DNA from 2 places in the Micromonospora sp. S4605 genome. Region 2 is predicted to be linked to the other one. Evidence: predicted binding sites of a transcription regulator. Region 2 holds the regulator's gene; the other holds the start of a gene.
The links. Region 2 encodes HrcA, which represses chaperone genes, less so after heat shock. Its sites were predicted from a motif close to GGTTNGCACNCTCNNNNNGAGNGTGCNAACC; they were not measured.
Positions count from the first base shown of each region.

Region 1: the regulator HrcA is predicted to act here: its motif matches at 1,252-1,282, upstream of groL (chaperonin GroEL).

Region 1 is NZ_QGSW01000298.1:7,337-10,744, forward strand. It holds gene DLJ47_RS26790 (hypothetical protein) at 1-1,204, shown strand, start outside; gene groL (chaperonin GroEL) at 1,479-3,101, shown strand; gene DLJ47_RS26800 (hypothetical protein) at 3,159-3,404, opposite strand.
Region 2 is NZ_QGSW01000145.1:29,893-33,300, reverse strand. It holds gene dnaJ (molecular chaperone DnaJ) at 1-1,113, opposite strand, end outside; gene hrcA (heat-inducible transcriptional repressor HrcA) at 1,187-2,209, opposite strand; gene DLJ47_RS37625 (DUF4870 domain-containing protein) at 2,426-3,085, shown strand; gene hemW (radical SAM family heme chaperone HemW) at 3,129-3,408, opposite strand, start outside.

The DNA of each region.
Region 1 (3,408 bases), on a different contig from region 2:
CCAGCCGGGGGATCCCACGGCGCCGCAACCGCCCGGAGCGACCGGCCCGGCCGCCCAGCCGACCCAACCGTGGGACCCGGCCGCGCCGCAACCAGCCGGCGCGCAGCAACCCCAGCCGTGGGACCCGGCCGCGCCGCCACCTACCGGGGCGCAGCAGCCCTCGGCGTGGGATCCCGCCGCCCCGCAGGCGTGGCCGGGTGGCGTCACCCCGTACGGTCCGCAGGGCTGGCCGCCGGCCGCCGGCGGGCCGGGATGGCCGACGCCGCCCACCGGCGGGTTCCCGACCGGCGGGTACGGCGTGCCCGGGTATCCGCAGCCGGCGCTCGGTCAGCCGGGCTGGTACCCGCCCGGCTACGGCTTCGACCCGACCGACCCGCTGGTCACCCCGCCCGGGGCGGGGGTTTCCGGCTGGTTCGACCGGTGCGTCGGCGCGATCCGCCGCGGCTGGCGGCTGCTGCTGCCGATCCTGCTGCTCACCCAGGTGCTGCCGGCGGCGGCGCTGTCGGTGATCAGCCTGGCGGTCGACCCGACGGCCGGCTGGGACGCCACGGCCGGCCAGGACCCGGCCGCGCTGCCGGACACCTTCCTCACCGACCTGGCCATCATGCTCGGCGTGCTGATCGGCGGCAGCCTGCTCTTCGGGCTGGTGCAGAGCGTGGGGTGGGCCGCCGGCAGTTGGGTGGTCGCCCGGCAGGCGGCCGGCGAGCCGGTGGGGCTGGGCGCCGCGCTGCGGTACGGGCTGCGCCGGGCGCTCGGGCTCTGGGGCTGGACCCTGCTGATCGGCCTGATCGTCGCGCTGGGCACCTGCCTCTGCGTGATCCCCGGCATCTACTTCGCGTTCGCGCTGAGCATGGCCGGCCCGGTCTGGCTCTTCGAGCGGCAGGCCCCGATCGGCCGGGCCTGGCGGATGTTCCACGACCGGCTGGGCCTGCTGCTCGGCCGGGTGGCGATGGTGGTCGCCGCGGTGATCGTCGGGTCGATGGTGGCCGGGGTGGTCGAGGCGGTCGGCACGCTGCCGTTCGGCCTCACTCCACTCGACTCCGCGGGCTCGGCGGTCGGCGTGACCATGGTCATCCTGGCCGCCGCGGTGCTGGCGCTGCCGGCGCACGTCGTACAGCTCGTCGGCCTGGTCGTGACCTACGCCGAGCAGCGCGCCCACGAGGGCCCGGTGAACGCGGCCCGGCTGGCCGGCGAACTCGGCTGACCGGGGGGATCGTGCTTGCACTCGCCCAGGGAGAGTGCTAAACAAGTCATTGGCACTCGCAACCTGTGAGTGCCAATGGTCGGGGCGGTGGGGTCGCGGCCACGCCGGCGGGACAACCGCTGGCGAGGCACGTGGCCGGTCGTCGCGGGCTATCCGGCCCGGCCGAGGAGGCGTCGCCGTCATCCGGTGGCGACGTCCCAAGGTGCGTACACCAGGCGGCCCATCCGGGACACACACTCGGGTGGCCCGTGAGTGTCCAGGAGGACAACGCCGTATGGCCAAGATGATCGCGTTCGACGAAGAGGCGCGCCGCGGCCTCGAGCGGGGCATGAACCAGCTCGCCGACGCCGTGAAGGTGACGCTCGGCCCCAAGGGCCGCAACGTCGTGCTCGAGAAGAAGTGGGGTGCCCCCACCATCACCAACGATGGTGTGAGCATCGCCAAGGAGATCGAGCTCGAGGACCCGTACGAGAAGATCGGCGCCGAGCTGGTCAAGGAGGTCGCCAAGAAGACCGACGACGTGGCCGGTGACGGCACGACGACGGCGACCGTCCTGGCCCAGGCCCTGGTTCGTGAGGGCCTGCGCAACGTGGCCGCCGGCGCCAACCCGATGGCCCTGAAGCGGGGCATCGAGGCCGCCGTGGCCAGCGTCTCGGAGGAGCTGCTCAAGCTCGCCAAGGACGTGGAGACCAAGGAACAGATCGCCTCCACCGCCTCCATCTCGGCTGGTGACACCAGCGTCGGCGAGATCATCGCCGAGGCGATGGACAAGGTCGGCAAGGAAGGCGTCATCACCGTCGAGGAGAGCAACACCTTCGGCCTGGAGCTGGAGCTCACCGAGGGTATGCGCTTCGACAAGGGCTACATCTCCGCGTACTTCATGACCGACCCGGAGCGTATGGAGGCCGTCTTCGACGACCCGTACATCCTGATCGTCAACAGCAAGATCTCGTCGGTGAAGGACCTGCTCCCGATCCTCGAGAAGGTCATGCAGGGCGGCAAGCCGCTGCTGATCATCGCCGAGGACCTGGAGGGCGAGGCCCTGGCCACCCTGGTGGTCAACAAGGTCCGCGGCACCTTCAAGTCGGTCGCCGTCAAGGCGCCGGGCTTCGGTGACCGCCGCAAGGCCATGCTCACCGACATCGCCATCCTCACCGGTGGCCAGGTCATCAGCGAGGAGGTCGGCCTCAAGCTCGACGCCGTCGGCCTCGACATGCTGGGCCGCGCCCGCAAGGTCGTGGTGACCAAGGACGAGACCACCATCGTCGACGGCGCCGGTGACGCCGAGCAGATCCAGGGCCGGGTGAACCAGATCCGGGCCGAGATCGACAAGAGCGACTCCGACTACGACCGGGAGAAGCTGCAGGAGCGCCTGGCCAAGCTGGCCGGCGGTGTTGCGGTGATCAAGGTCGGCGCGGCCACCGAGGTCGAGCTGAAGGAGCGCAAGCACCGCATCGAGGACGCCGTCCGCAACGCGAAGGCCGCCGTCGAGGAGGGCATCGTCCCGGGTGGTGGCGTCGCGCTGGTGCAGGCCGGCAAGACCGCCTTCGACAAGCTGGACCTGACCGGCGACGAGGCGACCGGCGCGCAGATCGTCAAGATTGCGCTGGACGCCCCGCTGCGGCAGATCGCCGTCAACGCCGGCCTCGAGGGCGGCGTGGTCGTCGAGCACGTGCGCAACCTGGAGGCGGGCCACGGCCTCAACGCCGCCAACGGCGAGTACGTGGACCTGCTGGCCGCGGGCATCATCGACCCGGCCAAGGTGACCCGTTCGGCGCTGCAGAACGCGTCGTCGATCGCGGCGCTGTTCCTCACCACCGAGGCCGTCGTGGCGGACAAGCCGGAGAAGACCCCGGCCGCCCCGGCTGGCCCGGGTGGCGGGGACATGGACTTCTGAGTCCAGTTCCGACCGGAAACGGGGCGGGCCGCTGACGCGGTCCGCCCCGTTTCGTCGTCAGGTGGGCAACGGGCGCTGGTTACGCCGCTTCTGTGCCCGGTCGTACGGCGGCCGGAGCTGGATCGGCGCGTCGACCATCTCCAGCGGCTCCTCGGCCTCGGCCTCCTCGGCGCCGGCCATCTCCGCCAGTTGTTCGGCGTCGCCGTAGTCGAGCCGGTCGAACGGCAGTTGCCCGGGGAGTTCGCCGACCGGGGTCCAGGTGACGGGCTGGACGTCGTCGGTATGTTCGTCGTCCGTGGTCATGGCT
Region 2 (3,408 bases):
CCGGGAGAAGAAGCCGCCCTGCTTGGTCAGCTCGGCCACCTCCTCGCCCCGGGTCTTGGCGAACTCGCGCAGCATCCGCTCCTGCTCGGCGTCGAGCTTGGTGGGGGTGCGCACGTCGAGGTGGACGTAGAGGTCGCCGCGGCCGGTGCCGCGCAGGTGCGGCACGCCCCGGGCGCGCAGCCGCAGCGTGCTGCCCGGCTGGGTGCCCGGCTTGACGTCGACGGTCTCCTCGCTGTCCAGCGTCTTGATGGTCAGCCGGGTGCCGAGCGCGGCGGCGGTCATCGGCACGGTGACCCGGCAGTGCAGGTCGTCGCCCTTGCGGGAGTAGACGTCGTGCGGACGCTCGTGGATCTCCACGTAGAGGTCGCCGGCGGTGCCGCCGCCGGGGCCGACCTCGCCCTGCTGGGCCAGCCGGATCCGCATGCCGTCCTCGACGCCGGCCGGGATCTTCACGGTCAGCGACCGCCGGGTGCGGACCCGGCCGTCACCGGCGCAGGTCGGGCAGGGGTGCGGGATGGTGGTGCCGTAGCCCTGGCAGACCGTGCACGGGCGGGCCGAGACCACCTGGCCGAGGAAGGTGCGCTGCACCGACTGCACCTCGCCCCGGCCGCCGCACGCCTCGCAGGTGGCCAGGTGGGTGCCGGCGGCCGTGCCGGCGCCGGAGCAGGTGGTGCAGAGCACGGCGGTGTCGACGGTGATCGGGGCCTCCACGCCGAACGCGGTCTCGTGCAGGTCCAGCTCCAGCCGCAGGATCGCGTCCGCGCCCGGACGGGTACGCGGCCGCGGTCCGCGGGAGCCACCCGCGCCGCCGAAGAACGCGTCCATGATGTCCTGGAAGCCGACGAACGGGCCGGCGCCGCCGGGGCCCCCGGGGCCGCCCGCGCCCCCGCCGCCCGGGGCGAGCGGGTCGCCGCCCAGGTCGACGATCTGCCGTTTCCGGTCGTCCGAGAGGACCTCGTACGCGGCGTTGATGTCCTTGAACTTCTCCTGTGCCTCCGGATCCGGATTGACATCCGGGTGGTACTGCCGCGCCAGCTTGCGGTAGGCGCGCTTGATCTCGTCGTCGGAGGCGTCCCGGCTCACGCCGAGAATGCCGTAGTAGTCCCTGGCCACTGCGTTCCGTGTCCTCATGTTCGTCTCGCGTTGCGCCGGTCGCCGGCCGGAACCGGCCGTCGGTACTGCCTGGTCAGTTCTGGGCCAGCAGGTCGCCCACGTAGCGTGCCACGGCCCTCACCGTGGCGATGGTGCCGGGGTAGTCCATCCGGGTCGGCCCCAGCACGCCGAGACCACCCACGATGGTCGAACCGGGGCCGTAGCCGGTGCTGACCACCGAGGCGGCACGCAGGTTGTCGATCTCGTTCTCGTCGCCGATCCGGACCCGCAGCGTGCTCGGCTCGACCTCGCCGATCAGCTTGAGCAGCACGACCTCCTCCTCGAGCGCCTCGAGGATGGGTCGCAGCGAGCCCTGGAAGTCGAGCAGCCCGCCGCGGGTCAGGTTGGCCGTGCCGGCCAGCGCGATCCGCTCCTCGTGCCGCTCGACCAGCGTCTCCAGCAGCACGGTGGAGAGAGTGGCCATCGCCGGCCGCAGGTCGGGCGTGGCCTCGTCGACCAGCGCCTGCACCAGCGGCGGGGTCTCCGACAGCCGGGTGCCGACCAGCTTCTCGTTGACCAGCCGGCGCAGGTCGAGGACGTCGTCGGCCGGGATCGGCCCGGGCATCTCGACCAGTCGCTGCTCGACCCGGCCGGTGTCGGCGATCATCACGAGCATCAGCCGGGTGGTGGAGATCGGCACCAGCTCCAGGTGGCGCACCGAGGAGCGGGCCAGGCTCGGGTACTGCACGACGGCGACCTGCCGGGTCAGCTGCGCCAGCAGCCGCACCGTGCGGTGCACCACGTCGTCGAGGTCGACCGCGCCGACCAGGAAACGCTCGATCGCCCGGCGCTCGGCCGGGCTGAGCGGCTTGACCCGGGACAGCCGGTCCACGAAGAGCCGGTAGCCGCGGTCGGTGGGCACCCGGCCGGCACTGGTGTGCGGCTGCCGGATGTAGCCCTCCTCCTCCAGCACGGCCATGTCGTTGCGCACCGTGGCCGGGGAGACCCCGAGCTGGTGCCGCTCGACCAGCGCCTTGCTGCCGACCGGCTCCTGCGTGGCGACGTAGTCCTCGACGATCGCGCGCAGCACCGCGAGCTTGCGGTCGTCGAGACCCATCTCCCCCACCTCCTGTCGCACGTCGGCCGGCGGCGCACTGCCGGCCGCGCGGCGCATCCTGGCACTCGACTGTAGCGAGTGCCAGTCTACGTCGGCGGGCCCGCCGACGCGATGATCAAGACGGACCACCGGTGCGCCCGCGCCGGCCGATCATCCGGACAAGCCGGTCGATGTCGCTCTGGTGCGTCCTTGCCGGCTGCCCCTACCGTGACGTGCATGACTGAACCGCCTCGCCCCCCGGGAGCCGACGGCCCCGGCGCACCGCCGCCGGACCCGACCGCTCCGTCGGCCGTCCCCGGCCAGCCGGCCGGTGACGAACCCACCGCACCACTGTCCGGGGCGTCGGCCCCGGGCGGCTATCCCCCGCCCGGTGGCTATCCGCCGCCCACCGGTGACCAACCGCCGTCGGGTGGCTACCCTCCGCCAGCCGGCGCTCCCCCGTCCGGCGGCTACCCGCCGCCCGGTGGCTACCCCCCGGGGGCCGGCTACCCGACCGGTGGCGGCTACGGCCCACCCGCCGGCTTCGCCAATAACGAGGACAAGACCTGGGCCCTGATCGCCCACTTCGGCGGCGCGGCCGGCGTGATCATCGGTGGTGGCCTGCTCGGCTGGCTGGCGCCGCTCATCGCGATGATGGTGCGCGGGCAGCAGTCGCCGACCGTCCGGGCGCACGCCGTCGCGGCGCTGAACTTCCAACTCACCTGGACGATCGTCGGCGTGCTGGGCTGGGTGGTCACGCTGGTCACCTGCGGGATCCTGTTCTTCGTCCCGATGCTCGTCTGGCTGGTGCCGCTGATCTTCGGGATCATCGGCGGGTTCAAGGCCAACGAGGGCGTGCTCTACCGCTACCCGATGACCTACAGCTTCACCAGGTGACCCGGGGCCGGCCGCTCCCCCGGCCGGCTCCGGGCGGCCCCGGTCAGGGCAGCAGGTCGCGCACCACGGCGTCGGCGAGCAGCCGCCCGCGCAGGGTGAGCACCGCCCGGCCGGCCGCGTACTCGGGCGCCGCGAGCAGCCCGTCGGCCAACGCCCGCTCGGCGCCGGCCCGGCCGGCCGCGTCCAGGCCGGCCAGCGGCAGCCCGTCGGCGAGCCGCAGCCGGAGCATGACGTCCTCGGTGTGCGCCTCGTCGGGGGTGAGCACCTCCCGGGCCAGGCCGGGCGATCGTCCGGCGGCGAGCCGCTGGGCGTACGCCGTGGGG